2 regions of the Streptomyces sp. NPDC002851 genome follow, and region 1 is predicted to be linked to the other one. Evidence: riboswitches for the same ligand, from Rfam matches in the RefSeq annotation. Region 1 holds a riboswitch; the other holds the start of a gene.
The links. Region 1 has a riboswitch for glycine ahead of gcvT (glycine cleavage system aminomethyltransferase GcvT). Riboswitches for the same ligand answer to the same signal wherever they lie in the genome.

Region 1 (14,579 bases):
TCGACCACGTCGACGTGCTCACAGCCGCCGTAGTAACGGCGGCCGGGGTAGCCCTCGGCGTACTTGTTGGTGAGGACCGAGCCCTGGGCCTCCATGACCGCGACCGGGGCGAAGTTCTCCGAGGCGATCATTTCGAGCGTGGACTGCTGGCGGTGCAGCTCGGCGTCGACAGCGGCGGCGACATCCGGGTCGAGCTCGTGCAGCGGGGTGTTGAGAAGCGACATGCGTTACGTCCTTAAGGGCGGCCTACGCGGCTCAGGAGCCGGAGAACTCGGTGTACTCGTCGGCGGAGAGCAGGTCCTTCGGCTCCTCCGAGACGCGGACCTTGAACAGCCAACCGCCCTCGAACGGGGCCGAGTTGACCAGGGACGGGTCGTTCACCACGTCCTCGTTGACCTCGGTGATCTCACCGGTCACCGGCGAGTACAGCTCGCTCACGGACTTGGTGGACTCCAGTTCGCCGCAGGTCTCGCCCGCGGTCACCGTCGCGCCGACCTCCGGCAGGTCGACGAAGACCACATCGCCGAGCGCGTTGGCCGCGTGCTCGGTGATGCCGACCGTCGAGACGCCGTCAGCGGCGGCCGACAGCCACTCGTGCTCCTTGCTGTAACGCAGTTCCTGGGGATTGCTCATGGCCTGAATTCTCCTGTACGCGGGGGAGTGGTGAGGAACCTGAGGACGGTGCGGCCGGGCGTGGCCGGACCGAGTGTCACTTCTGGCGCTTGTAGAACGGCAGCGCCACGACCTCGTACGGCTCGTGGGTACCGCGAATGTCGACGCCGACGCCCTTGACGCCGGGCTCGGCGTGCGCCGCGTCGACGTACGCCATGGCGATCGGCTTGCCGAGCGTCGGGGACGGGGCACCCGAGGTGACCTCGCCGACCGGGGCGCCCTCGGCGACCACGGCGTATCCGGCACGGGGCACCCGGCGGCCCTCGGCGATCAGGCCGACGAGCTTGCGCGGCGGGTTCTGCTCGGCCCGCTCGGCGGCCCGCTCCAGCGCCTCGCGGCCCACGAACTTCCCGTCGTTCGTGGTCTTCTCGAACTTGACGACCCGGCCGAGCCCCGCGTCGAACGGGGTCAGCGAGGTGGACAGCTCATGCCCGTACAGCGGCATGCCCGCCTCGAGGCGCAGCGTGTCCCGGCAGGAGAGCCCGCACGGCACCAGGCCGTACGACTGACCGGCCGCGGTCAGCGCCTGCCACACGGTCTCGGCGTGCTCCGGCTTCAGGAACAGCTCGAAGCCGTCCTCGCCGGTGTAGCCGGTGCGCGCGATCAGCGCCGGGACCCCGGCGACGGTGCCGGGCAGACCCGCGTAGTACTTCAGGCCGTCCAGGTCGGCGTCCGTGACCGCCTTGAGGATGGCGGGGGAGTCCGGGCCCTGTACCGCGAGCAGCGCGTAGGCCTCGCGGTCGTCGCGCACCTCGGCGTCGAAACCGGCGGCGCGCTCGGTCAGGGCGTCCAGGACGACCTGGGCGTTGGAGGCGTTGGCGACCACCATGTACTCGGCGTCCCCCAGCCGGTACACGATCAGGTCGTCGAGGATGCCGCCGTCCTCCTGGCAGATCATGGTGTAGCGGGCCCGGCCCGGCTTCACTCCGCCGATGTTGCCGACGAGGGCGTAGTCAAGGAGGTCCGCGGCCTGCGCGCCGGTGACGGTGATCTCACCCATGTGGGAGAGGTCGAAGAGCCCGGCCTTGGTGCGTACGGCGTTGTGCTCGTCGCGCTCACTGCCGTACCGCAGCGGCATGTCCCAGCCCGCGAAGTCGGTCATGGTCGCGCCGAGCGAACGATGCAGGGCATCGAGCGCGGTCTTGCGCGGGATGTGCGAAGAATCTGTCATGTGTCTGGCTCCCAGGGCATGACGGGTGAGGTCGTTCCTCCCCATCTGTCATAAACCTGAGAGGTTCGTCGCGCTGCGCTCCCCTGGAAGGACGGCGCGACTTGCACCTTGGGTGGGGCCGTACGGCGCAGTGCCGGGACGGGCCCGCTTTTCAGATCTGCCTCGCCCGCGCGGTATCGGGACCTGAGAGATTCAAGGGAGGGACTTGCTCCTTCGGCGCCCCAGTGCGTGACTGGGAGCTCTCCCGCGCGGATTCAAGCGGCCGGTATGCAGTTGGCGCGGACATCATTGCACGTCCCGTCTGTGTGGAAAGAGCTTGTGCCGCATTACCGGCTCTTTACACTCGGCGGTAAGGAGACAGTCACGCTGCGGAGGGGGAGGACGATCACGGTGCACGAGGCCGGCGCGTACGCAGGGGTGCCCACGACAGGCGTCGTGGTGCCGGGACAGCGGGAGGCCGACGCCCGCACTGCGGCAGCGGCCGCCGGAGCGGTCGGGCCGGTGCCCATCGTCCGTGACCTGCGCGGCCGTGCCGGGCGCACGCCCCGCAGGCTGCACTTCGGCGAGGGCGACATGGTCGTGGTCTCGGGGCTGCCGGGCAGCGGCAAGAGCACGCTGATCCAGCGGGCGGTGGCGGCCCCCCGCTTCGACTCCCAGGACGCCCGTGACCGCTGGGCCCGCCGACTGCCCCGGAAGCTGCCGTACGCGACGTACCGCCCCCTCGTCCGGCTCGCGCACTACGCGCACCTGCGGCGGGCGCTGCGCTCCGGCGCCAGCGTCGTCGTGCACGACTGCGGTACGCAGCGCTGGGTGCGCCGCTGGCTCGCCCGCGAGGCCCGGCGCCGCGGCCGCGTGCTGCACCTCCTGCTGCTCGACGTCGCGCCGCAGGTCGCGCTCGCGGGGCAGCGGGAGCGCGGGCGGCGGGTCTCCCGGTACGCCTTCGCCCGGCACCGCAGGGCGGTCGGACGGCTCGTCCGGGACGCGGAGCGCGGCCGTATCCCCGGGGGCTGCGGCTCGGCGGTGCTCCTGGACCGGGAGGCGGCGGGGGCCCTGGTGGGCGTCGACTTCGGGGAATGACGTCCGCCCGTCCGCCCGTCCGCCCGTCCGTCCGCCCGCCCCGTGAAGCGTGGCGGCTTGCGGAGTTAAGGTCGTGGGCGTCGCGGGTCAGCACCGCGAGCGGAAGCGCACAGAGGTACACAGGGGACGACGAGGACATTGATGGACATTCCGGTACAGGGGACTCCGGGCGGGCCCGACGGGCCGCACCCCGGATGGCCGGCCAACGAGCTGGAGGAGGTCCTCGCCGCCTCCGCCGCGGGCTCACCGGAAGCCGCGGCGCACGCTGCCCAGTCGGCGGGCCCGCGCATCGTGGAGGCCCTGGGGCGAGGCAAGGTCTGGGTGCCGCTGCCGAACGGCGGCGGCCCGGACAGCCCGAACCTGGACCTGCCCACCGTCACCATCGACGACCGGGCGTACGTCCCCGTCTTCAGCTCCGAGCAGCGCCTGCGGCAGATCGTCGGCGATCACATGAGCTTCACCGCGGCGCCCGCCGTGGAGTTCGCCCGCGGCCTGCCGCCGCTGCTCGGCATCGCAGTGAACCCGGACGCGGGCCCCGGCGCGGTCGGCACGCTGCTGCCGCCGCCCGCCGTCGCCGAGCTCTGCCGCTACGGGCGCACCCCGCTCGACGGCCCGGCCAGCGGCGGCCGCGTCCGGCTCTTCGAACCGGACTGGCAGGACGACCCGGTGGACTTCCTGGCCGTCACGAGCGAGGAGTTCGAGGCCACCGGCGTGGTGCTCAGCGCCCGCCGCTGCCTGGCCAGCATCGAGGGCGACAAGCCGGTGATGTTCGTCGGCGTCGAGCTCTCCCAATGGGAGGGCGCCGCCCGCAACCTCCCCATGGACGCCCTGGGCCGCGCGCTCGGCCGCGCCCCGGTGCCCTGGCCGGTCAACCTGGTCCTGCTTGACGTGGCCCAGGACCCGGTGGGCGCCTGGATGACCGAGAAGGTACGCCCCTTCTACCGCCGGGACCATCGCCAGGACCAATGAGTCGCGGCTCGGGCGGCCGGGCCGCATCCGCGTTCCGCCCGCCGCGCCATAAGCTGTTTCCCAGCCAACGCCCCACGACCGGGGGCGGATCGAGTACGGAACACCACGCCAAGGGGGCCGGTCTACGGTGAGTGCGTCGGGCACGGCTGCGGCCGGGAAGGTCGAGCACATGCTGCGCCAGGTGACGCCCGGGCGCTATGACGCGTACGAGGCGTTGCTCGGCGCCCTCGCCCAGGACCGCGTCTGGATGCTGCTCTGGCACGGCCAGGCCGGTTCCCCCGACGCGCAGTACGGGAACATGGAGGTCGACGGCTACGGCTACGCGCCCTGCGTGACCTCCGCGCAGGAGCTCGCCGCCTCCGGCTGGAACCGCGCCCACGAGGTCGTCCCCGGCCTCGACGTGGCCCGCACCCTATACCCGGACCACTACGGCCTCTGGCTCAATCCGCACGCCCCCGGCGGCGGCGTCGGTGTCCCCTGGCTCGACCTGCGCCGCATCGCCACGGGCCTGGACCGGCTGCCCGCCGGACCGCTGCGGATCTCCGAACCCACCATCGAGGTCCCGCAGTTCTACGCCCACCTCGCGCAGAACGCCCATCGCACCCCGGCCGTACGCGCGCTGCGCCGTGCCTGGGTGCAGCCGGCGCTCGGCACCCCGTATCTGGCGATCGGTCTCGACGTGTACGCCACCGATCCCGCCTCGGTGGACGCGGTGCGCGCGATGATGCAGCAGTCCGTCGCCACGGTGCCGGACGGGCTCGCGGTGTCGACGGTCGCGATGGCCGACGAGTTCGACCCGGTCGCCCTGTGGCTGCGGGCCAACGCCCGGCCGTTCTACGACCGTGAGGCCCACGGGGCGCCTGCGGCGCAGATCGGGGCAGGCGGGTACGGCTATCCGCCCGCGGCGCCCGGCGCGTACTGAAGGTAGTGAGGACCTTTCTCCAGGGGCCCGCGGCGAAGCCGCTGATGGATGCAGCGCCCCCTGGACCCCCGTGCCCAACTCCACCGTTTTAGGGGCAGTTTGGGGCCCCAGTCGTGAACCGCTGAAGCGATCAAGTTGTTCGCATAGCGGAAGCCTGCTGGCCACATCACGGTTGCGCATCCATTCACGGACAGGGCTGGCGGGTGATCGCGGCCACATTGAAGACTCCCCGCATGTACGGCCTTTCGGGCCTGTGTGCGAGCAGACCGACCAGTCGGCCAGTGCGTCGATGTCGCTCGCACCGTCTACGGAACCGCCGCTACAGCGGCAAGTGCGGGCCGGTCACCACCGGTTGAGAGGGGACCCTGCCACGATGACGGCGCCAATGCATGACACAGCCACGGACGCGGAGAAGGCCGCGCCCGTAGAGGGCGCAGCCGACGCCGCGGGCAAGAAGGTCGAAGGGCGTTCGCTCAAGCAGATCGCCTGGAACCGCCTCAAGCAGGACAAGGTGGCGCTCGCCGGAGCGGTCGTTGTCGTCGTGCTCGTCCTGGTCAGCGTCTTCGCGCCGCTCCTCGTGAGCCTCTTCGGACACCCCCCGAACCAGGGCCACTTGGACCAGCTGGAGGACATCACCAACCTGCCCAAGGGCGCCCTCGGCGGCATCAGCGGGGACTTCCTGTTCGGTGTCGAACCGAACACCGGCCGGGACGTGTTCAGCCGGATCGTCTACGGGGCCCGGGTCTCGATGCTGGTCGCCGTGCTCGCCGCCCTGGTCGCGGTGGCCCTCGGCACCCTGTTCGGGATCATCGCCGGTTTCTTCGGCGGCTGGGTGGACGCGCTGATCAGCCGGGTGATGGACGTCCTGCTCTCGTTCCCGCAGCTGCTCTTCATCATCGCCCTGGTCTCGGTGCTGCCGGACGATCTCTTCGGACTCACCGGCAGCGGGGTGCGGATCGCCACCCTCATCCTGGTCATCGGCCTGTTCGGCTGGCCGTACATCGGCCGGATCGTGCGCGGCCAGACGCTGTCGCTGCGCGAGCGGGAGTACGTCGAGGCGGCCCGCAGCCTGGGCGGCGGTTCCCGGCACATCCTGTTCAAGGAGCTGCTGCCCAACCTGGTGGCCCCCATCACCGTGTACACCACGCTGATGATCCCCACCAACATCCTCACCGAAGCGGCGCTGAGCTTCCTCGGCGCCGGTGTGCGACCGCCCACCGCCTCCTGGGGCGGCATGCTCCGGGACGCCCTCCAGGTGTACGAGCACGACCCGATGTTCATGGTCTTCCCGGGTCTGGCGATCTTCATCACCGTCCTTGCCTTCAACCTCTTCGGTGATGGGTTGCGCGACGCCCTGGACCCCAAGGGAACCCGCTGAACAGCCCTGACCGACCTGCCCCTGCCGTACCGTCAGGCGGCTCTTCCACATGGTTCTCCGGCACCAGAGCCAGGGACCGCGAATCTCGGAGGATGCGAGAAATGCCCACAGGTTTCACCAAACGAAGGCTCACCGCGGGCGCGGCCCTCGTGGTAGCGGCGCTGATGACCACCACCGCGTGCGGCGGCGGTGACGAGGAGACCAAGAAGGGCGCCGGTTACAACGCGGGCATCGGCAAGGTCGCCAACCCCTCGAAGAAGAAGGGCGGCACGCTCAAGTTCATCGCGAAGCAGCCGTTCGACTCCCTCGACCCGCAGCGCGCCTACTACGGCATGACGTGGGACGCGATGCGCTTCTTCACCCGCCAGCTGGTCACGTACGACACCAAGCCCGGCGAGGCGTCCAACAAGCTGGTCCCGGACCTGGCCACGGACAACGCCAAGATCACTGACGACGGCAAGACCTACACGTACACCCTGCGCGACGGGCTCACCTGGGAGGACGGCTCCAAGCTGACTTCCAAGGACATCAAGTACGGCATCGAGCGCGCCTGGGCCACCAAGGTGATCACCGGCGGCCCGGCGTATCTGAAGAGCGTGCTCGACCCCGAGGGCAAGTACAAGGGCCCCTACGAGGACGACTCCGAAGAGGGCCTGAAGGCGATCGAGACGCCCGACGACAAGACCATCATCTTCCACCTCCCGGAGCCCAACAGCGACTTCGAGAACATGCTGGCCATGCCGTCCGGCTCGCCGGTGAAGAAGGAGAAGGACACCAAGGCGAAGTACGCCAACGAGCCCTTCTCGAACGGCCCGTACAAGTTCCAGTCCTACCGCCCGGGCAAGAGCGCCGTCCTGGTTCGCAACAAGCACTGGAACAAGGAGTCGGACCCGATCCGCCCGGCCCTGCCCGACAAGATCACGGTCGCCTTCTCCCCGAACAAGGAGGAGAACGACAAGAAGCTGATCGCGGGCGAGTACGACCTCGACATGAACGGCACGGGCATGACCCAGTCGGGTCGCATCACGGCCATGCAGGACCACAAGGACAACGTTGACAACATGCAGACGGACTTCATCCGTTATGTCGCCCTGGTGACGGCCGCCAAGCCGCTCGACGACGTCCACTGCCGCAAGGCGGTCTTCTACGCCACCGACTTCGCGGCGCTGCAGAAGGTCCGCGGCGGCAAGCTCGCGGCCGGTGACATCGCGGTGAGCCCGCTGCCCAAGGCCATCCCCGGCTCGGACCCGGAGTACGACCCGTACGGCATTCTGGAGCGCAAGGGCAAGCCGGACGCCGCCAAGGCCAAGGCGGAGCTGAAGGAGTGCGGCAAGCCGAACGGCTTCTCCACCAAGGTCACCGCGCGGAACGACAACCCGGGTGAGAAGGAGGCCGCCACGCAGCTGCAGGAGAGCCTCGGCAAGGTCGGTATCAAGCTCCAGGTCGACACCATCATCGGCTCCGAGTCGCCGAGCATCACCGGCTCCCCCTCGGTGGTCAAGAGTCGCGGCTACGGCATGATCATGAGCGGCTGGGGCCCGGACTTCCCGTCCGGCCAGGGCTTCGGCCAGCCGCTGTGGGACAGCCGCTTCATCTACGAGAACGGCAACTACAACGAGTCCGAGATCAAGGACAAGACGATCGACAAGCTCTTCGACGACGCCATCGCAGCGGACAGCCCGGAGAAGGCCGCCGAGATCTACAAGGGCATGAGCCACCGCGTGATCGACCAGGCCTACTGGATGCCGTTCCTGCAGGAGAAGAACATCACCTGGCGCAGCTCGCGGCTGACCAACGTCTATTCCTCCGCCGCCTACAGCGGCCGCTACGACTACGTCACGCTCGGCGTGAAGTAATCGTCACCGGCCCGCTGGCCCGTCCACTCTCGCCGAACCCCGCCAGTCCGAAGGGCAGGTGATGGCCCCGGTCGGCGGCCGGAACTCCGCAACCCGGAATTCCGGCCGCCGGCGGGCCGCGCACAGTGCTTGCTTATCTCATCCGGCGCCTGGGCGCCGTCATCGTGATGGTGCTTGTCGTGCTGCTCACGACGTTCACCATCTTCTACATGCTGCCCAAGTGGGCGGGGCAGGACCTTGCCGTGCTCTTCGCGGGCAAGAACTCCGGCGCCGAGCAACTCGAGGGAATCCGGGAGAAGCTGGGCCTGAACGACCCGCTCCTCGTGCAGTTCGCGGAGTTCGTCAAGGGCATCCCGTTCGGCCGGGACTTCGGCAGCGGCAACAGCGTGACCCACTGCCCGTCGCCGTGCCTCGGCTACTCCTTCCGTACCGAGGCCCCGGTGTGGGAGACCATCAAGGACGCCCTGCCGGTGACCGCCGCGATGGCCGGTGGCGCCGCGATCCTGTGGCTGTTCGGCGGTGTCGCCGTCGGTGTCATCTCGGCGCTCAAGCGCGGTTCGATCTGGGACCGTTCCGCGATGGTGGCCGCGCTCTCCGGCGTCTCGATGCCGATCTTCTTCACCGGCATGATCGCCATGGGCATCTTCGTGCACAGCCTCGGCTGGGTGCACATCGACGACAGCCTCACCACCAACGACTCCTTCGGCACCTGGGTGGAGACCCTGATCCTGCCCTGGATCGTGCTCGCCTTCCTCCAGGCCGCGATGTACGCCCGGCTCACCCGGGCCACCATGCTGGAGGTGCTCGGCGAGGACTACATCCGCACCGCCCGGGCCAAGGGCGTGAAGGAGCCCGTGGTCATCCGGCGGCACGCGCTGCGTTCCACCATGACCCCGATCCTCACCGTCTTCGGCCTGGACCTGGGCATCCTGATGGGCGGTGCCGTCCTCACCGAGACGACCTTCAACCTGCCGGGGCTCGGCCGTGAGGCGGTGCAGGCGATCGACGGCAAGGACCTGCCGATGATCCTCGGTGTGACGCTGTGCATGTCGCTCGCCATCACCCTGGCCAACCTCGTCGTTGACCTGATGTACGCCGTGATCGACCCGCGAGTGAGGCTCGGATGACCGACCTGAACAAGACCGGCGCCGCACTCGGAGAACCCGAGTCCACGGGCGCGTCGGCCGCCCCCACCGCCTTCCTCGAAGTGCGCGATCTGAAGGTGCACTTCCCCACCGACGACGGCCTGGTCAAGTCCGTCGACGGGCTCAGCTTCAAGCTGGAGAAGGGCAAGACCCTCGGCATCGTCGGCGAGTCCGGCTCCGGCAAGTCCGTCACCTCGCTCGGCATCATGGGCCTGCACACGGCGGGCCAGTACGGCAAGCGCAAGGCCCAGCTCTCCGGCGAAATCTGGCTGGACGGCCAGGAGTTGCTCACCGCCGATCCGCAAGAGGTACGTCGCCTGCGCGGCCGCGAGATGTCGATGATCTTCCAGGATCCGCTCTCCGCGCTGCACCCGTACTACACGATCGGCAAGCAGATCGTGGAGGCGTACCGCGTCCACCACGACGTGGACAAGAAGACCGCGCGCAAGCGGGCCATCGAGATGCTCGACCGGGTCGGCATCCCGCAGCCCGACAAGCGGGTCGACTCCTACCCGCACGAGTTCTCCGGCGGCATGCGCCAACGCGCCATGATCGCGATGTCGCTCGTGAACAACCCCGACCTGCTCATCGCGGACGAGCCGACCACGGCGCTCGACGTGACCGTGCAGGCGCAGATCCTCGACCTGATCCGGGACCTCCAGAAGGAGTTCGGCTCGGCCGTCATCGTCATCACCCACGACCTGGGCGTGGTCGCCGAGCTCGCCGACGACATCCTGGTGATGTACGGCGGCCGCTGCGTCGAGCGCGGATCCGCGGAGAAGGTCTTCTACGAACCGCAACACCCCTACACCTGGGGCCTGTTGGGCTCGATGCCGCGCATCGACAAGGAGCAGACCGACCGCCTGATCCCGGTCAAGGGCTCCCCGCCCTCGTTGATCAACATCCCGTCCGGCTGCGCCTTCAACCCGCGCTGCCCGTACGCCGATCTGCCCAAGGGCAATGTCACCCGCACCGTCCGCCCGGAGCTGGCCGAGACCGGGTCCGGGCACTGGAGCGCCTGCCACCTCTCGCAGGAGCAGCGGGAACGTATCTGGACCGAAGAGATTGCGCCCAAGCTGTGAGCGAAGACAAGCAGGACAAGGCTGTGACCATCCCCGCGAAAGACGGCTCGGCGGGCTCGGCGGCCCTTGCCGAGGACCCGGCACCGGGCGAGACGCTGCTCAGGGTCACCGGGCTCCAGAAGCACTTCCCGGTCCGCAAGGGCGTGCTCAAGCGCCAGGTCGCCTCGGTCAAGGCCGTCGACGGCATCGACTTCGACGTGCGCTCGGGTGAAACCCTCGGCGTGGTGGGCGAGTCGGGCTGCGGCAAGTCCACCATGGGCCGCCTGATCACCCGGCTGCTCGAACCCACCGCCGGGCAGGTCGAGTTCGAGGGCCGCGACATCACGCACCTGGGCGTGCGCGCGATGCGTCCGATGCGCCGCGACGTCCAGATGATCTTCCAGGACCCGTACTCGTCGCTGAATCCGCGGCATACGGTCGGCACCATCGTCTCGACGCCGTTCAAGCTTCAGGGCGTCACGCCGGAGGGCGGGGTCAGGAAGGAGGTGCAGCGCCTCCTCGAGGTGGTCGGCCTCAACCCCGAGCACTACAACCGCTATCCGCACGAATTCTCCGGCGGCCAGCGCCAGCGCATCGGCATCGCACGGGCGTTGGCCCTGCGCCCCAAGCTGGTGGTCGCGGACGAGCCGGTCTCGGCCCTGGACGTCTCCATCCAGGCCCAGGTGGTCAACCTCCTGGACGACCTGCAGGACGAGCTCGGACTGACGTACCTGATCATCGCCCACGACCTCTCGGTGATCCGCCATGTCTCGGACCGGATCGCGGTGATGTACCTCGGCAAGATCGTCGAGCTGGCCGACCGCAAGTCGCTCTACGACACCCCGATGCACCCGTACACCCGGGCCCTGCTCTCCGCGGTCCCGGTCCCGGACCCGAAGCGCCGCGCCGCCAAGACCAACGGCAACGGCCGCATCCTGCTCCGCGGGGACGTGCCGTCCCCCCTGTCCCCGCCGCCCGGCTGCCGCTTCCACACGCGCTGCTGGAAGGCGACGGAGATCTGCAGGACGGCGGAGCCGCCGCTGACGGCCCTCCGGACCGGGCACCAGGTGGCCTGCCACCATCCGGAGAACTTCGCGGATCAGCAGCCCGGGGACACGAAGCTGCTTGCGTCGACGGAGGACGTCATAAAGAGCCCCTCCGGCGATTGAGGAGCGGGGGTCCGGGGGCAAGGCCCCCCACGCGGCGTTAGCCGCATATCGGCACAGCCGGGAAGGGGCGGGGCTGGGGAAAAGGCGCCGCGGGCCCGCCCACGCCGAGCCCGGCCCCCGCCACCCGGCACAATCAGTCCGTGTTCCAGGACCTCACGGATCTCTTCACCCCCTCCATCCAGCACGCCCTCGACCTCGCCGGCATCTTCGTCTTCGCGATCTCCGGCGCCCTCCTCGCCGTCCGCAAGAACTTCGACGTCTTCGGGATCGCCGTGCTCGCGATGGCCACCGCGCTCGGTGGCGGCATCTTCCGGGACGTGATGATCGGTGCGGTCCCGCCCGCCGCCTTCACGGACCTCGGCTACTTCGTGACCCCGCTGATCGCCGCGGCCTTGGTGGTCTTCCTGCACCCCGAGGTGGAGCGGATCAACGGCGCCGTCAGCGTCTTCGACGCCGCGGGCCTCGGCCTCTTCTGTGTGGTGGGCACGATCAAGGCGTACGAGTACGGGCTCGGGCTCACCGCGTCGGCCGCTCTGGGTCTCGCGACCGCGGTCGGCGGCGGGGTGCTCCGCGACGTCCTGGCCAATGAGGTGCCGTCGCTGCTGCGCTGGGACCGCGACCTGTACGCGGTCCCGGCCATGGTGGGCGCCGGTTCCGTGGCGCTCTGCATCAGCTTCGACGTCCTGAACTCGGTGACCAGCACCCTCGCCGCCGCCCTCGCCTTCGTGCTCCGGCTGCTCGCCCTCCGGTTCCGCTGGCGGGCCCCGCGCGCCTGGAACCGCAGGGTGACGGTGGCGGAGGAGCCGTGAGAGCGGGCAGGGCCGTCGCGAGAAAGCTACCGCTTAGTAGTTTCGTGTTGTACGGTGCTGCGCATGAATCAGGGCAGTGCGACGGCGGCCCCCGCCGCGATCGGTGACAGCGAATTCGACCGCGACACCGCGGTGACCTTGCGCGAGCCCGGCGTGTACGACGCCGAGCTCTCCGCGGGCTGGACCATCATCAACGCGGTCAACGGCGGCTATCTCCTCGCCGTGCTCGGCCGGGCGCTCGGCGCGGCGCTGCCGCACTCCGACCCGTTCACGGTCTCCGCGCACTACCTGACCGCCTCGCAGCCCGGCCCCGCGGTCATCCGTACCGACGTGATCCGTACCGGACGGACCCTCTCCACCGGCACCGCGTCGCTCGTCCAGCGCGACGAGGACGGGCAGGAGGTCGAACGCATCCGGGTGCTCGCCACGTACGGCGCGCTCGACGACCTCACCGACGAGATCCGTACGACGGCCGAGCCCCCGGCCATCCCGCCCGTCGAGCAGTGCTTCGGCCCGCAGGACGCCCCGGCCGACGGGCCGCCGGTGCCCGGCAGCTCCGCGATCGCCGACCGGCTCTGGCTGAAACTCGACCCCGCGACCCTCGGCTGGGCGCTCGGGCAGCCGTCCGGCAACGGCGAGATGCGCGCCTGGTTCGGGCTCGCCGACGGCCGCGACCACGACCCGCTGTCCCTGCTCCTCGCCGTGGACGCACTGCCGCCCACCGCCTTCGAGCTGGGCCTGAAGGGCTGGGTACCCACGGTCGAACTGACCGTGCACGTCCGGCGCAGGCCCGCACCCGGCCCCCTGCGCGTGGCGATCAGCACACGCAACCTCGCGGGTGGCTTCCTGGAGGAGGACGCCGAGGTCTGGGACAGCGCGGACCGCCTGGTGGCCCAGTCACGGCAGTTGGCGCGGGCGCCGCGCACGCGGTAGGGCCGGTTCGACGGCCGGACCGGGGACGGCATCCTGAACCCGTGAAGTCCGACCGGCTGCTCTCCATCCTCCTGCTGCTCCAGACCCGCGGACGCGTCCCCGCCCATGAGCTCGCCGAGCGCCTCGAGGTCTCCGTACGCACCATTTACCGCGACGTCGAGGCGCTGTCCGCGACCGGCGTGCCGGTCTACGCCGAGCGCGGGCGGCACGGCGGCATCGCGCTGCTCCCCGGATTCCGTACGGATGTCACGGGCCTGACGGCCGACGAGTCGCGGGCCCTGTTCATCCTGGCGGCCGAGGGCGCGCACGCCGCCCTCGGGCTCGACGCCGCGCTCGGCTCGGCCCTGCGCAAGGTGATGGCCGCGCTGCCCGAACCGCACCGGCCCGCCGCCGAGTTGACGTCCCGCCGCGTCCTGGTCGACCCGGTGCGCTGGCTCAGCGGCCCGCGCCAGGCGGTCGACGCCCTGGACGTCCTCCAGGACGCGGTGTTCAGCGACCGCCGCCTGGCGCTGCGCTACCGGCACAGCGGGCAGCGGGAGGTGCGCCGCTACACCGTGGACCCGTACGGCCTGGTCCTGAAAGCGGGCGTCTGGTACCTGATCGCCGACCATCGCGGCGCCCCGCGCCTGTTCCGCGCGGACCGCGTCGACACGGCGACGGTGACGGAGGACCCGGTACGGCGCCGCCCGGGCGTCGAACTGGCCGATGCGTGGGAGGTGTTGCGCCGCCGCGTGGAGGACCGCTCGGGCGCGGTCATGGTGACGGCCCGGGTGCGGGCGCGGTGGCTGGACATGTTCGTACGGATGAATGGGGCGTTTCTGGTGGCGGATCCGGAACCGGAACGCGATGGAGGATGGGCCAGGGTCCGCCTCGCCTTCGGCGACGTCCGCGAAGTGCGCCAACTGCTCTCCCTGGCGGACCGGGTGGAGGTCCTGGACCCGCCTGAAGCCAGAGCGGAACTGGCCCGGGCGGCGCAGGCGATCACCGAGCTGTACCGGGACTGAGGAGACTGCTGTACCGGGACTGAGGAGGCCGAGGAGGCCGAGCTCCGTCGCGAACTACGCCTCGTCCAGCCAGTGCTCCCGCCCCACCGCCACCAGCCGCAGCCTGCGCCGCGCGACCTGTGCCGCCTCCTCGGCGCCCTCGGGCCCCGCCTCCAGGAAGTCCGCCGCCGTCATCACCATGTGCCCGACGTACACCCCGCCCAGCATCCGCAGATCCTCCTGGCTCCAGCCCGCCGACGCCGGTTCCCCGGCGAGCGCCGCCGCCACTTCCTCGGCGAACCGGCGCAGTTGGGCCGCGATGGCCTCGCGTACCGGCGCGACGCCGCCGTACCGCTCGCGCACGATGAAGCGGAAGTGCCCCGGCTGCTCCCGTACCTGACGGGCGATCACCTCGACGGTGCGGGCCACCCGCT
Region 2 (14,579 bases), on a different contig from region 1:
TGCCCTCCAACCAACCGATCGTGCTCCTGCGTGAAGTGGGAGGCGACCGGTACCTCCCCATTTGGATCGGACCGGGGGAGGCGACCGCCATTGCCTTCGCTCAACAGGGCATGGCGCCTGCCAGGCCGCTCACCCACGATCTGTTCAAGGATGTGCTCGAGGCCGTGGGCCAGGAGCTCACCGAGGTACGCATCACGGACCTCCGGGAAGGCGTCTTCTACGCGGAGCTGGTGTTCGCGAGCGGCGTCGAGGTCAGTGCGCGCCCGTCCGACGCCATAGCGCTCGCGCTGCGCACCGGAACGCCGATCTACGGCAGTGACGGTGTGCTCGATGACGCGGGGATCGCCATTCCGGACGAGCAGGAGGACGAGGTCGAGAAGTTCCGCGAGTTCCTCGACCAGATCTCGCCCGAGGACTTCGGGACCAACAGCCAGTGAAGGGCCGCTGAGCCGCCAGGGCAGCCCCGGCGGCTCATTCGAGCAGCCGTTCCACGCCGGAGCCCGGCGTAAACCACTCTCGGGGTGATTATCACTCGGCGTGCCGAGTGTGGCGTTCGTTGACGCACCTATGGGTACTCCCTACCGTCGAGAAGGCAGGTCAAGGACGGAGGTCGGCGTGAGAAGCAGCGGCGACGGTATGGCGGCGGGTGGTCCCTATCCGCTCCACGGCAGCGCGGCCGGTCACGCTCCGCTGCGGCCTGAGGTGGTGGCCCAGGACGCCGGTGCGGCGTTCGAAGGCGTGGGATATCGAGGGCCCACGGCATGTGCGGCGGCCGGGATCACCTATCGGCAGCTCGACTACTGGGCGCGGACCGGCCTGGTGGAGCCCAGCGTGCGGGCCGCCTACGGCTCCGGTACGCAGCGGCTGTACAGCTTCCGGGACGTGGTCGTCCTGAAGATCGTGAAGCGCTTCCTGGACACCGGGGTCGGGCTCCAGAACATTCGTACGACCGTCCAGCACTTGCGGGACCGCGGGTTCGCGGATCTTGAGCGCATGACGCTGATGAGCGACGGCGCCACGGTGTACGAGTGCTCCTCGCCGGACGAGGTCGTGGATCTGCTGCAGGGCGGGCAGGGTGTCTTCGGCATCGCCGTGGGTGTGGTGTGGCGGGACGTCGAGGCGGCGCTCTCGCAGCTGCACGGGGAGCGCATCGACACCGGCGAGACGCTGATCGGGCACAACCCCACCGACGAGCTGGCGCAGCGTCGCAACCGCGCGGGGTGAGCGCGGCGCCCTCGTAAGGCGTGGCGGCCAAGGCGTGGCGGCCAAGGCGTGGCGGCCCGATTGTCAGTGGTGTAGGGCAGCATCGGTCTTGTGAGATCGACGCCCACGATTCTTCATCTGGACATGGACGCCTTCTACGCTTCGGTGGAGCAGGCGGCCAAGCCCAGTCTGCGCGGGAAGGCCGTGGTCGTCGGCGGCATCGGGCCGCGTGGGGTGGTCGCCACGGCGTCGTACGAGGCCCGGAAGTTCGGGGTGCACTCGGCGATGCCGGTGGCGCAGGCGCGTCGGCTCGCGCCGAACGCGGCGTATCTGATGCCGCGGTTCGGGCTCTACCGGGACATCAGCGAGCAGGTCATGAGGCTGCTGCGGGAGCTGTCGCCGCTGGTCGAACCGCTCAGCCTGGACGAGGCGTTCGTCGACCTGGAGGCCGGGGGCGTGGCCTGGGACGGGGTGTCCGCGCGGGCGGTGGGTGAGCGGCTGCGCGCGGACATACGGGCGGTCACGGGGCTCACCGGCTCGGTAGGGCTCGCCGCGTCCAAGATGCTGGCGAAGATCGCCTCGGAGGAGGCCAAGCCGGACGGGCTCGTGCTCATCGTCCCGGGCACGGAACGGGAGCTTCTGGCGCCGATGTCCGTGCGTACGTTGCCCGGGGTCGGGCCGGTGACCGGGGACCATCTGCGGCGGGCCGGGATCACCACGGTCGGGGAGATCGCCGAGGCGGGCGAGGACGAGCTCGTACGGCTGCTCGGGAAGGCACACGGCACGCAGCTGTACGCGATGGCCCTGGCGCGGGACGAGCGGGACGTGGTGGCCGAGCGGGACACGAAATCGGTGTCCGTGGAGGACACGTACGACGTGGACATCCACGACCGGGTGCGGGTGCGCCTGGAGGTCGCCCGGCTTGCGGACCGCTGTGTGCAGCGGCTGCGGGCATCCGGGCACTCCGGGCGGACCGTGGTCCTGAAGGTCCGGCGCTACGACTTCTCGACGCTGACCCGCTCCGAGACGCTGCGCGGGCCGACCGACGACCCGGGGGTGGTGCGGGAGGCCGCGGCGCGGCTGCTCGAGGGCGTGGACACCACGGGCGGGGTGCGGCTGCTCGGGGTGGGGGTGTCCGGTCTCGCCGACTTCACGCAGGAGGACCTGTTCGCACAGGCCCAGGCTGCGGAGGCGGCGGCTGAGGCGGCTCAGGCTGAGGTTCCGGGGGAGGCCGGGGGCGCGGAGGGCGATTCCGCGGTGGGTGGGGGCGGTAACGGTGGCGGTGCGGCCGCACCTGCGGGAGACGGGGCGGAGGACGCCGGTGCTGCCGAGGTGTCCGGGGAGCGGCGCTGGCACGCCGGGCAGGACGTGCTGCATGCCGAGTACGGGCCGGGGTGGGTGCAGGGCAGCGGCCTTGGCCGGGTGACGGTGCGCTTCGAGACACCCGGGTCGTCGCCGGGGCGGGTGCGGACGTTCCGGAGCGATGATCCGCTGTTGCGGGTCGGTGAGCCGTTGCCGTTGGTGACGGCTCGGGGCGTTGTCGCGGGGGAGGAGGCGGATGGTTCGGAGGGGGCCTCAGGGGTGACTGCCAGCCCGTCCGGCGTTTGAGGACGAGCCCTGCTCAGAGGCGACAGGGCAGGGGGCCTGGGGGCGCAGCCCCCAGGCGAGGGCACCGGGCCGACGGCGCGGATGCGTGATCCGTAAAGCCAGATCCGTACCCGATCCGTAAAGCCAGGCTCGTACACGATCCGTATGGCAGGCCCGTACGTGATCCGTAAAGCAGGCCCGTACGGGGCACAGGCCTCACGGCGGCTTTGGGCCGGAGTCCGGGCTTCCGCGGGAGTTCGAGGGGCCCGGCCCCTCGTCACGGGTCTCCGTGCCGGCTACGTGGCCGAAGTTGTGGTTGGGCGGCGGTGGCGCCGAGACGTCGATGCCGTAGTGGTGGTAGAGCTGAAGCTCTTGTTCCGGCGACAGGTGGCGGCCGACGCCGAAGTCCGGGGCGTCCTTGATCAGGGCGCGGTCGTACGGGACCTGAAGCGTGCCCTTGACCAGCTCGCTGGGTTCGAGGGGTATGAACGCATCCCGGCTGAACAGGCCGGTGCGTATCGCCGCCCACTCCGGGACGCCGGTGGCATCGTCGAGATAGACCTCGTCCACCGTTCCCAGCTTGGCGCCGTTGCAGTCGAATGCCTTGCGGCCGATCAGACTCCGTGGATCAATGTCGGTCTGCACGGTCCCTCCAAGACGTCGCAACTCCTTCGTCATCACTACGAAAGAGCACATTGCGGCACGTGGCCAGTCGAGCGCGAGAGAGGTGGGCGTCGGTCCAGTGTCCAGGGATACCCCGGGAGGGCGCTGGTAGGCTGGCCAGCGGCTGCTGACCCCATGCGGGAGAGCTCTCCGGTTGACAGGCCGCATAGGCCCGACTACTGGAGGCGCCGAAGGAGCAAATCCTCCCCGGAATCTCTCAGGCCCCCGTACCGCGTGGATGAGGTCACTCTGGAAAGCAGGGCGGGCGTCGACGGCATCCGCTCTCACCGACGGTGAAAGCCGGTCGCGGTACGTGACCGGTGAAGCTCTCAGGTTGAGATGACAGAGGGGGAGGCCGTCCGGGTGCCCGCGCCGTGGTGCCCCTCGTAGGTCGCATAGACCAGGAGGCCTTCCGCAATGACCGCCAACCGCATTCCGCTCTCCCAGCTGGAGCGAGGCATCCCCTTCGAGCAGCGTCACATAGGGCCCGATGGCGAGGCCCGGGCCAAGATGCTCGCCCAGGTCGGATACGGATCGCTCGACGAACTGACCGCCGCCGCCGTGCCGGATGTGATCAAGAGCGCCGAGGCGCTCGACCTGCCCGACGGGCGCAGCGAGGCCGAAGTCCTCGCCGAACTGCGCACGTTCGCGGACCGCAACCAGGTCCTCACGTCCATGATCGGCCTGGGCTACTACGGCACCTTCACGCCGCCGGTGATCCTGCGCAACGTGATGGAGAACCCGGCCTGGTACACCGCGTACACGCCGTACCAGCCGGAGATCTCGCAGGGCCGCCTCGAGGCGTTGCTCAACTTCCAGACGACCGTGGCCGACCTGACCGGCCTGCCGACCTCCGGCTCCTCGCTGCTCGACGAGGGCACCGCGGCCGCCGAGGCGATGGCGCTGTCCCGGCGCGTGGGCAAGGTCAAGGACGGTGTCTTCCTGATCGATGCCGATGCCTTGCCGCAGACCATAGCGGTGATCGAGACGCGGGCCGAGCCGACCGGCGTCGAGGTGGTCGTCGCCGACCTGTCGCAGGGCATCCCGGCCGAGGTCGCCGAGCGCGGGGTGTTCGGCGTGCTGCTCCAGTACCCGGGCGCCTCCGGTGCCGTGCGGGACCTCAAGCCGGTGATCGAGCAGGCGCACGAGCTCGGCGCGATCGTCACCGTCGCCGCCGATCTGCTCGCGCTCACGCTGCTCACCTCGCCCGGCGAGCTCGGCGCCGACATCGCGGTCGGTACGTCGCAGCGCTTCGGCGTGCCGATGGGCTTCGGCGGGCCGCACGCCGGCTACATGGCGGTGCGCGACAAGTTCGCGCGCAACCTGCCCGGCCGCCTCGTCGGCGTCTCCGTGGACGCGGACGGCGACAAGGCGTACCGCCTCGCCCTGCAGACCCGCGAGCAGCACATCCGGCGCGAGAAGGCGACCAGCAACATCTGCACCGCACAGGTGCTCCTCGCCGTCATGGCCGGGATGTACGCGGTGTACCACGGGCCGCAGGGCCTCAAGGACATCGCCCTGCGCACCCACCGTTACGCCGCGATCCTCGCCGAGGGGCTGCGCGCGGGCGGCGTCGAGGTCGTGACCGGGCAGTTCTTCGACACGGTCACCGTGCGGGTGCCGGGGCGGGCCGCCGAGGTCGTCGCGGCCGCGCGCGAGGGCGGCGTCAACCTGCGCCTGGTCGACGCCGACCAGGTCTCGCTGGCCTGTGACGAGACCACCACGCGGGCCCAACTGGCCGCCGTGTGGGCCGCCTTCGGCGTCGAGGCCGACCTCGCCGACGTCAACGCCCTGGACGCGAGCGTCGCCGAGGCGCTGCCGGAGGACCTGCTGCGCGCAGACGAGTACCTGACGCACCCGGTCTTCCACCAGTACCGCTCCGAGACCGCGATGCTCCGCTACCTGCGCCGCCTCGCGGACCGGGACTACGCGCTCGACCGGGGCATGATCCCGCTGGGCTCCTGCACCATGAAGCTCAACGCGACCACCGAGATGGAGGCCGTCACCTGGCCCGAGTTCGGTGCCCTGCACCCCTTCGCGCCCGCCGACCAGGCCCAGGGTTACCTCACGCTCATCCGTGAGCTGGAGGAGCGCCTCGCCGAGGTCACCGGGTACGACAAGGTGTCGCTTCAGCCCAACGCCGGTTCGCAGGGCGAGCTCGCGGGCCTGCTCGCGGTGCGCGGCTACCACCGGGCCAACGGCGACGAGCAGCGCACCGTCTGCCTCATCCCCTCCTCCGCGCACGGCACCAACGCCGCCAGCGCGGTGATGGCCGGGATGAGGGTCGTGGTCGTCAAGACCGCGGACGACGGCGAGATCGACGTCGAGGACCTGCGCGCCAAGATCGAGCAGTACCGCGACGAGCTGGCCGTCCTCATGATCACGTACCCCTCGACGCACGGCGTATTCGAGGAGCACGTCGCCGACATCTGCGCCCAGGTGCATGAGGCGGGCGGCCAGGTGTACGTCGACGGGGCCAACCTCAACGCGCTTGTGGGGCTTGCCGAGCCGGGCAAGTTCGGTGGCGACGTCTCGCACCTCAACCTGCACAAGACGTTCTGCATCCCGCACGGCGGCGGCGGTCCGGGCGTCGGCCCGGTCGGGGTGCGCGAGCACCTGGCGCCGTATCTGCCCAACCACCCGATGCAGCCCGCCGCGGGCCCCGAGACCGGCGTCGGCCCGATCTCTGCGGCGCCGTGGGGCTCGGCCGGGATCCTGCCGATCTCGTGGGCGTACGTACGACTCATGGGCGGCGAGGGCCTCAAGCGGGCCACGCAGGTCGCGGTGCTCGGTGCCAACTACATCGCCAAGCGCCTGGAGCCGCACTACCCGGTGCTCTACACCGGCCCCGGCGGGCTCGTGGCGCACGAGTGCATCATCGATCTGCGGCCGCTCACCAAGGCCACCGGTGTGACGGTGGACGACATCGCGAAGCGGCTCATCGACTACGGCTTCCACGCGCCGACGATGTCCTTCCCGGTTGCCGGGACGCTGATGATCGAGCCCACCGAGAGCGAGGATCTGGCCGAGCTCGACCGGTTCTGCAGCACAATGATCGCTATACGGGCGGAGATTGAGAAGGTCGGCTCGGGCGAGTGGCCCGCGGACGACAACCCGCTGCGGAACGCGCCGCACACCGCCGCCGTCCTCGCGGGCGACTGGGAGCACCCGTACGCGCGCGAGGAGGCCGTGTTCCCGGCCGGTGTCTCCAAGGCCGACAAGTACTGGCCGCCGGTGCGCCGGATCGACCAGGCGTACGGCGACCGCCACCTGGTCTGCTCCTGCCCGCCCCTGGAGGCGTACGACAGCTGACGGGCACGCGTGAGGGCCGGTGCGGAGATCGCTCTCCGTGCCGGCCCTTTTGTTCAGGTCGTGCGGTGTTGCTCGAGTCGTACGGTGTCGCTCGAGGCCGTACGGATGTGCCTGGTCGACGGCCCGGCGACGGCCGGGCCGTGGTCAGGCGGCGCGCGCCACCTGGTCGGTGCCGAGCGGCCGGTGCGGGGCGATGATCTGCCCGTCCGGCAGCAGCTCACCGGTGTCCTCGAAGAGCAGGACGCCGTTGCACAGCAGGCTCCAGCCCTGCTCCGGGTGGTGCGCCACGGGTCGGGCGGCCTCCCGGTCGGCGGAGTCGGCTGTAGGACAAGGCGGCTGATGCTGGCACATGGATGAGTTCTTTCGCTGTGTCGTTGTAGTGCGCTGAGCCCCGCGGCTCGATGCGGTGTTCATGTCCGCCCCCGTTGGTGTGTCGGTCCGGCCCGTTGGTGTGTCGGTCCGGTTGGTGTTCCGTCCTCTCTCAGTGTTGCCCTACGGACTCGAATCCGCAGGGATTTCCGAGCAGCACCGCTCTTCCGGTAGGGACGCGTCACCCATGCGGACGGTTCAGTCCAACTGGACTGTCTCTTTGGGGGGTTGGGCCTGACTAAAAGGGGCTACAGCGCGTGTCGTACGTCCTTCAGGCCGGTGAGCCGAGCAGTGGGCCGGGGGGCAGACGGTGACCGAGGACCGGAAGCAGGTCCGCGACGCGGTGCGGGAGGTGCGCGGCGATGCCGGGCGGGGCGGGCGCGAGCGGCACGAGGAGGTCGGCCGGGCGGGGGCTGCCGGTGGTGCCGTCGGACTCGGTGTCGCCATGCAGCCAGAGCGTGAGCATATAGAGCTCGGGGACGGAGAGCAGGCGCGGCTGATACGGCGTCGGGAGCGCCTCGGCCTGGCGCAGGGCGCGCTCGGTGGCGCTGATGTAGGGGCCCTCGAAGAAGTGCGAGAAGGCCCAGCCGTCCGGGGTGAGCCGGGTGTCGCCCGCCGCCAGCGCGCGCTCCTGGCAGCGGATCAGGAAGCGCCAGCCGGCGAGCCGGGTGCGGGGCGGTCCGTCGGTGGTGGTGATCCGGTCCAGTACGTGGACGGGTAGCGGGAGTTCGGGTGTGGCCGGGCCCGTCGCGGCGCGCAGGGACGGGGTGCGGGCCTCACGGACGGCGGTGGGGGAGCCGAGTGCCGTCAGGACACTGCGCAGGGCGGGCGCGGGAGCCGGGGGGACATACAGCGGCATGGTGGGTGCCTCTCATTTCGACAGGCCGGTGAGACGTAGAGGTGCGGACTGCGCTGTCAGCTCTCTGGGTCAGAGGGGCGGGGGGCGTCGGGCCCAGGTCCTGGCGCCAACTCTCTGCCGTACCTGGGAGTTTATACGACGGGTGTTCAGGTAGCGTTTCACCTAAGCGCCCCGAGTTTGCCGGTCAAGGCGTTATTCGGTCGGTTTCTTGCGGGGTTTGCGCCGATTCCCTTTGGTGGTGGCGTCCTGACCTCGGTGTTCGAGCCGTGCGCGGTCGGCCTGTTCTCATCGGCGTTTTTCACCAGGTCTGCTTGCGTACTGCATCTGCATGTGCTGCATGCCCGGTGAATGTGCCCGATCCGCAAGGGGGTTGAGCGTAGCGTGCCATGGGCATCAGCGAGGCGTTATCGATCGAACGGCCTGGGCATCATCCTCCGTGACGCAGCGGCAGCGCGGTGGGCCGCCCAATCGAGGAGGGACGCTTCGATGGGGGAGAAGGTCGCGGCCGGGGCGTTCGACCTGGCCGATCGGCAGCGGTACCGGAGGAAGCTGCAGCAGTGCCTCGCCGGGTTGCGCAGGCTGCTCGACGAGCAGCGGTTCGACCGCCCCCGGAATCTCATGGGGATGGAGATAGAGCTGAATCTCGCGGGGCCGGACGGGCTGCCGAGAATGATGAATGCGGAAGTACTGCAACGCATCGCGAGTGGCGATTTCCAGACCGAACTCGGAATGTTCAACCTGGAAGTGAACATTGCCCCGCACCGGCTCGGCGGCAGCGTTCTGGACCAGCTCGCCGAAGAGCTCCGCACCGGCCTCGGGTACGCCCATCGCAAGGCCGATGAATGCGCCGCCGGGATCGTGATGATCGGTATTCTGCCGACGCTCGGCCGCACGGATCTGGTGTCCGCGAATCTCTCCGCCGTGGACCGCTACACACTGCTCAACGACCAGATCATGGCCGCGCGGGGCGAGCAGTTCACGCTCGATATCGAGGGCGTGGAGCGCCTGGTGTGCACCTCGGCGTCGATCGCGCCGGAGGCCGCCTGCACCTCCGTACAGCTCCATCTTCAGGTGACGCCGGGGCGGTTCGCCGATGTGTGGAACGCGGCGCAGGCGGTGGCCGGTGCGCAGATAGCGGTAGGTGCCAACGCGCCCTTCCTGTTCGGGCACGAGCTGTGGCGCGAGTCCAGACCCCCGCTGTTCCTGCAGGCCACGGACACCCGGCCGCCCGAGTTGCAGGCGCAGGGGGTCAGGCCGCGGACCTGGTTCGGGGAGCGGTGGATCTCCTCGGCGTACGAGCTCTTCGAGGAGAATCTGCGCTACTTCCCGCCGCTCCTTCCGATCTGCGAGGACGAGGACGCGCTGCGGGTGCTCGACGAGGGCGGGGTGCCGAGCCTGGCCGAGCTGGTCCTGCACAACGGCACCGTGTACCGCTGGAACCGGCCGGTCTACGGCATCGCGGACGGCGTACCGCATCTGCGGGTGGAGAACCGGGTGCTGCCCGCAGGGCCCACGGTCACCGATGTGATCGCCAACGCGGCGTTCTACTACGGCGTGGTGCGGGCCCTGGCGGAGGAGGCGCGGCCGGTGTGGGCCCGGCTGCCGTTCGAGGCGGCGGCGGCCAACTTCGACGCCGCGTGCCGGTACGGCATCGAGGCCGAGTTCGAGTGGCCGCGGCCGGGCCGGTTCGGCGGGCTGACGCGGCTGCCCGCGGTCGAGCTCGTACGCGGTGAACTGCTGCCGTTCGCGGCCGCCGGGCTCGACGCGTGGGGCATCGAACCCAGTGACCGGGACCGGTACCTCGGGGTGATCGAGGAGCGCTGCCGACGGCGCGTGAACGGGGCGTCCTGGCAGGCCGAGACGTACCACCGGGCGCGGCGCTCGGGCCTGTCCCGGCAGGACGCGCTCGCGGCCACGACGCGGCGCTACTGCGAGCTGATGCACGCGGGCGAGCCGGTGCACACCTGGCCCATGGGGCTCTTGGAATCCGTGCTTCCGACGTGATGTCCCCTGGCCACTTTCCATTGGCCATTGCCCACTGCCCACTGGCCACCGCCCACTGGCCACTACCCACCGGCCACTGGCGGACGGTCAGTTGGCGCCCGCGGCCATGATCGCCTTGAGGATGACGGACTGCATCTCGGCCGGGTCGTCGATCTGGTAGCCCGAGCCGCCGGTGGCCTCGGAGATCTCCTGGACCTCCTCCTTGTCGGCGTCCGGGCCGACCGCGATGGTGATCAGCGGGACCGGGCGCTCGGGGTCGGCGAGGCGCTTCAGCTCGGCGACGAGGGCGCTGCGGCTGATCGAGCCCTCGTCCTGGTTGGCCCCGTCGGTGAGGATCACCACGGCGTTGAACTTGCCCTTCACATACGTCGACCGGGCTTCCTTGTACGCGGCGAGTGCGGTGTCGTACAGGCCGGTGTAGCCGGGGCCCGGCTTCAGCGCGGTGTAGGCCTTCGTCAGGCGCTCGCGCTGGGTCGTGCCGCGGGCGTCGCGGTCGCCGAGGCGCTTGGCGGGCACCAGTTCCTCGTAGTCGCGGGTGCCGTCGATGAGGGTGGAGAACTGCCAGAGGCCGATCTCGTCCTCGGGCGTGAACTGGGGAAGCGCGTCGAGCAGCGAGGACTTGGTGACCTCGAGGCGCGACTTGTCCTTGCCCGGGACCAGTCGGGCCATGGAGCCGGAGACGTCGACGACGGTGGTGAGCCGGGCGCTCTGCACGGTGATCGTCCACATGCCGAGCGTCGAGTCCAGCTGACGGTCGGTGGGCGGCTCGCCGGAAGCCTCCATGACCGGCTGCGGTGTGCGGCCGCCTGCCGTTGTGACCAGCTTCGAGGAAGGCTCGTCGGGCCCGGCCCGGAAGCCGTGCTTGTGCAGGATGCCGCGGCCGGACTTCTCGGTGAGCAGGGCCATGAAGCGGAGTGCGGCGCGGCTCTGGTCGGTGCTGAGGTCGGCCTGGTTCATCAGGGCGTACGGGTGGTTGAGCTCGGGCGCGCCGTCCTCGGGGTAGAAGAGGTCGAGGTCGGCCTCGTCGTTCGCCCGTTCGTTGTGGGTGTAGGCGGCCTGCTCGGAGACGATCAGGGCCTGATTGCGGCGCGGGTTGCCCTGCTCGGTGCCCGAGCCGTCGCGGGCCAGGGTCTCCAGGGCCTGGGTGTCGCTGTCGCTGGTGCGCTGGGCCAGGATCTTCGCGGTGGTGGCGACCCGGGTGTCGCTGCCGGGGCCGTCCTCCTTGGCCGCGGAGGCGCCTATCTTCGCCAGGGCGAGCAGGCCGGAGGCGCTGCGGGCCGGGTCGGCGGTGCCCAGGCGCAGCTCGTCCTGGGTGGTGGCGGCCCTGGCCAACTCGGCCCAGGTGTACCGCTTCTTGGGCCAGCCGAGCTTCTTGGCGGCGGACGGGACCATGCCCAGGGCCACGGGTGAGGTGGCGACATTGCCCGCGGTGGTGAGCGGCACGTTCTTGCCGCCGAGCCCGGCCCGCTCCACCCACAGGTCGGCGTCCGGCACCCACACCTGGTAGCCGGACCGGGCATGGCCGGAGCGCAGCGAGTCGGCGGTCTTGTACGACTCCTCCGCCTTGACCCGTACGTCCAGGCAGCGGCCGTCCGCCGTGACGTCCTTGTCGCGCGCGTACTGAGCCGCCTCGCGCAGCGCGGGCGCCATCGCGGGCGAGGCGACCACGCCGAGGCGGACCGCGTCCGCGTCGCAGGAGGAGCCGAAGGGCAACAGGCCGTTGCGGACGGCGACTCCGGCGCCCGTGGCCACGCCGAGGACCAGGACCGTTGCGATCGCCACGGTGCGGCGGCGGGCGCGGGCGCGGGGGCGAGCCGCGGCGCGGTCCGTCGCTGAGTTGCCGGGCGAGTTGTGTCGTCCCATGGCGGTGGTGCCCTCCCTGAAGAGATGGCGCGACGCGGCCGCAGGGCGGGCGGGGGACCACGCCCTGCTCTGGCGTAGCGTCTCTGCCGGCCCGTCGCGCACGATCTTCGTAACTGCTTTCGAGGACCCTAACGGGTGCGAGCGCGAAGATGCGGCGCGAATGAACAAGTGGAGGAAGTGTGAAGGCGGACGGGGTGGCGATGGCCGAAACTTTTCCTGAAGGGCGGCCGTATCGGCGGATGTTCCGTGACGAGACGCTGCTCGTCCTCGCGCTTTCGCTCGCCGCGAGTGCCGTATCCGCCCTGATCAGCTTTGTCGGCTCGGTCACCGAGCCGGGAGGTCTGAAGGACCAGGCGGCGACCCTGAACGCCTCGGCCGCGCCCGGGCGGCCCTGGCTCGATCTCGCCTGGCAGCTCTTCGGGATCGCGACGGCGCTCGTGCCCGTCGCGCTCGTCGCGCACCTTCTCGTACGGGAGGGATCGGGGCTGCGCGCGATCGGCTTCGACCGTACGCGGGCGTGGCCGGACCTGGGGCGGGGTGCGGCGATCGCCGCGGTGATCGGCAGTACGGGCATCGCCTTCTATCTGGCGGCCCGCGGCCTGGGGTTCAACCTCACGGTGGTGCCGGAGGCGCTGCCCGAGGTGTGGTGGAAGTACCCGGTTCTGGTGCTTTCGGCGGCACAGAACTCGATCGTCGAAGAGGTGATCGTGATCGGGTATCTGCTGCGCCGCCTGGACCAGTTGGGATGGTCCCCGAAGGCGTCGCTCGCGGTGAGCTCGGTCCTCCGGGGCTCGTACCACCTGTATCAGGGCATCGGCGGATTCATCGGGAACATGGTGATGGGCGCCGTCTTCGTACTTCTGTACCGGCGTTGGGGCCGGGTCGGGCCGCTCGTCGTCGCCCATACGCTGCTCGACGTCGGGGCGTTCGTGGGGTACGCGGTGCTCGCGGGCAAGGTGGGTTGGCTGCCCACGGCGTGAGACGGCCCGGTGGTCAGACGAGCACCTCCTCAGACGAGCAACCGCCCGTCGATCGTGGTGATCGCGCGGCCGGTGAGCAGGGTGCGCTCGCCCTTCAGTGACGTACGGACGAGACCGGTGCGGGCCGAAGCCTGTAGGCCGGTGAGTTCCGTGCTGCCCAGGCGCGGCGACCAGTAGGGCGCGAGCGCGGTGTGGGCGCTGCCGGTGACCGGGTCCTCGTCGATGCCGACACGCGGGAAGAAGCCGCGCGAGACGAACGCGTAGTCGCCGGTGGGGTCCTCGGCGCGTGCGGTGGCGATGAGGCCGCGCTCGGAGTGGCGTACGAGACCGGCGAGGTCGGGGGCCAGGCCGCGCACCGTCTTCTCGTCGGCCAGCTCGACCAGGACGTCGCCGCAGTACGGCCCGGCGTCGTAGCACGAAAGCAGCTCCGCGCCCAGCGCCTCGGCAAGCCCGGTGGGCGGCTCGGCCTCGGTGAGCGGGGCCGTGGGGAAGTCGAGCGTGAGGGTGCCGTCGCCGTGGGCGGTCGCGGTGAGGATCCCGGCGCGGGTGCGGAAGCCGATGGTGCCCGTCGCGGCGCCGGTGGTGTGCAGGACGTGGGCGGTGGCCAGGGTGGCGTGGCCGCAGAGGTCGACCTCGGTGGTCGGCGTGAACCAGCGCAGCGCCCAGGCCGCGCCGTCGCCGTCCGTGCCCTCCGGGAGCGGGTGGGCGAAGGCGGTCTCGGCGTGGTTGACCTCCATCGCTACGCGCTGGAGCCAGTCGTCCTCGGGGAAGGCGTCGGTGAAGAGCACGACCCCGGCCGGGTTGCCGGTGAAGGGGCGGTCGGCGAAGGCATCGACGATTCGAATCTGCATGGCCGCGAGGCTAGGCGGCCGCCGAAATGGCAGGCCAAGGCCAATTCGGGAGCCGTGGCCCTTCTTCTGTGGTGCCGGTCTTTGCCCCGGTTCGGTCGCTCTGGAAGCAAGGGCTTGTCGAACGTAGTGTTCCGATATATCGTTGAGGCATCGCGACTGATACACGATGTCGCGGTGACTCTTGAAGCGACAACACGAAGCGACGAACGGAAAGGGTGTGGTTGCCATGCGACCCCACGGACACGGACATGAGCACGAACGCGAGGGCGGCTGCGGGCGCGGCCCGGGCGGTCGCGGGCCGGGCGGTCGCGGGCCGTTCGGCCCCGGCTGGGGCCGCGGTGAATTCGAGGGGCGGCGCGGGGCCTTCGGCCCGTTCGGGCCCGGCTTCGGCGGCCCGGGTGGCCCCTGGGGCGGGCGGGGACGCGGCCCGGGCGGTCGCGGCAGGGCGCGGCGCGGCGATGTGCGCGCCTCGATCCTGGCGCTCCTCAAGGACCGGCCGATGCACGGCTACGAGATGATCCAGGAGATTGCCGAGCGCAGTGACGGGGCGTGGAAGCCCAGCCCCGGCTCGGTCTACCCGACCCTGCAGCTGCTCGAGGACGAGGGCCTGATCACCAGCGAGAGCGAGGGCGGCAAGAAGCTGTTCTCGCTGACCGAAGAGGGCACCGCGGCCGCCGCCGAGGGTCCCGACGCGCCCTGGGAGGACGCGGGCCGCGGCGTCGACTGGGAGGCCGTCAACGAGATCCGGCAGGCCGGGTTCGGCCTCATGGAGGCGTTCGGCCAGGTCTGGAAGACCGGGTCGGCCGAGCAGCGGCAGAAGGCGCTCACGGTCGTCAATGACGCCCGTAAGCGGCTGTATCTGATCCTGGCCGATGAGGACTAGGGCGT

Region 2: another riboswitch for glycine. It lies ahead of gcvP (aminomethyl-transferring glycine dehydrogenase); the one in region 1 lies ahead of gcvT (glycine cleavage system aminomethyltransferase GcvT).

What each region holds. Positions count from the first base shown of each region.
Region 1 covers NZ_JBSFUT010000038.1:68,232-82,810, reverse strand. Annotated here, with positions in the region: partial or broken gene ACWD10_RS31135 (serine hydroxymethyltransferase) at 1-224, opposite strand, end outside; gene gcvH (glycine cleavage system protein GcvH) at 256-633, opposite strand; gene gcvT (glycine cleavage system aminomethyltransferase GcvT) at 710-1,843, opposite strand; glycine riboswitch at 1,879-2,004, opposite strand; glycine riboswitch at 2,005-2,100, opposite strand; gene ACWD10_RS31120 (AAA family ATPase) at 2,234-2,920, shown strand; gene ACWD10_RS31115 (enhanced serine sensitivity protein SseB) at 3,062-3,889, shown strand; gene ACWD10_RS31110 (enhanced serine sensitivity protein SseB C-terminal domain-containing protein) at 4,017-4,811, shown strand; gene ACWD10_RS31105 (ABC transporter permease) at 5,185-6,189, shown strand; gene ACWD10_RS31100 (ABC transporter substrate-binding protein) at 6,291-8,045, shown strand; gene ACWD10_RS31095 (ABC transporter permease) at 8,171-9,172, shown strand; gene ACWD10_RS31090 (ABC transporter ATP-binding protein) at 9,169-10,272, shown strand; gene ACWD10_RS31085 (ABC transporter ATP-binding protein) at 10,302-11,420, shown strand; gene ACWD10_RS31080 (trimeric intracellular cation channel family protein) at 11,561-12,229, shown strand; gene ACWD10_RS31075 (thioesterase family protein) at 12,293-13,162, shown strand; gene ACWD10_RS31070 (helix-turn-helix transcriptional regulator) at 13,204-14,166, shown strand; gene ACWD10_RS31065 (TetR family transcriptional regulator) at 14,221-14,579, opposite strand, start outside.
Region 2 covers NZ_JBSFUT010000050.1:7,549-22,127, forward strand. Annotated here, with positions in the region: gene ACWD10_RS34500 (bifunctional nuclease family protein) at 1-437, shown strand, start outside; gene ACWD10_RS34505 (MerR family transcriptional regulator) at 616-1,224, shown strand; gene ACWD10_RS34510 (DNA polymerase IV) at 1,315-2,811, shown strand; gene ACWD10_RS34515 (PRC-barrel domain-containing protein) at 3,007-3,435, opposite strand; glycine riboswitch at 3,582-3,696, shown strand; gene gcvP (aminomethyl-transferring glycine dehydrogenase) at 3,871-6,765, shown strand; gene ACWD10_RS34525 (DUF5999 family protein) at 6,910-7,116, opposite strand; gene ACWD10_RS34530 (hypothetical protein) at 7,406-7,993, opposite strand; gene ACWD10_RS34535 (glutamate--cysteine ligase) at 8,480-9,997, shown strand; gene ACWD10_RS34540 (substrate-binding and VWA domain-containing protein) at 10,085-11,860, opposite strand; gene ACWD10_RS34545 (CPBP family intramembrane glutamic endopeptidase) at 12,061-12,840, shown strand; gene ACWD10_RS34550 (PhzF family phenazine biosynthesis protein) at 12,870-13,691, opposite strand; gene ACWD10_RS34555 (PadR family transcriptional regulator) at 13,918-14,574, shown strand.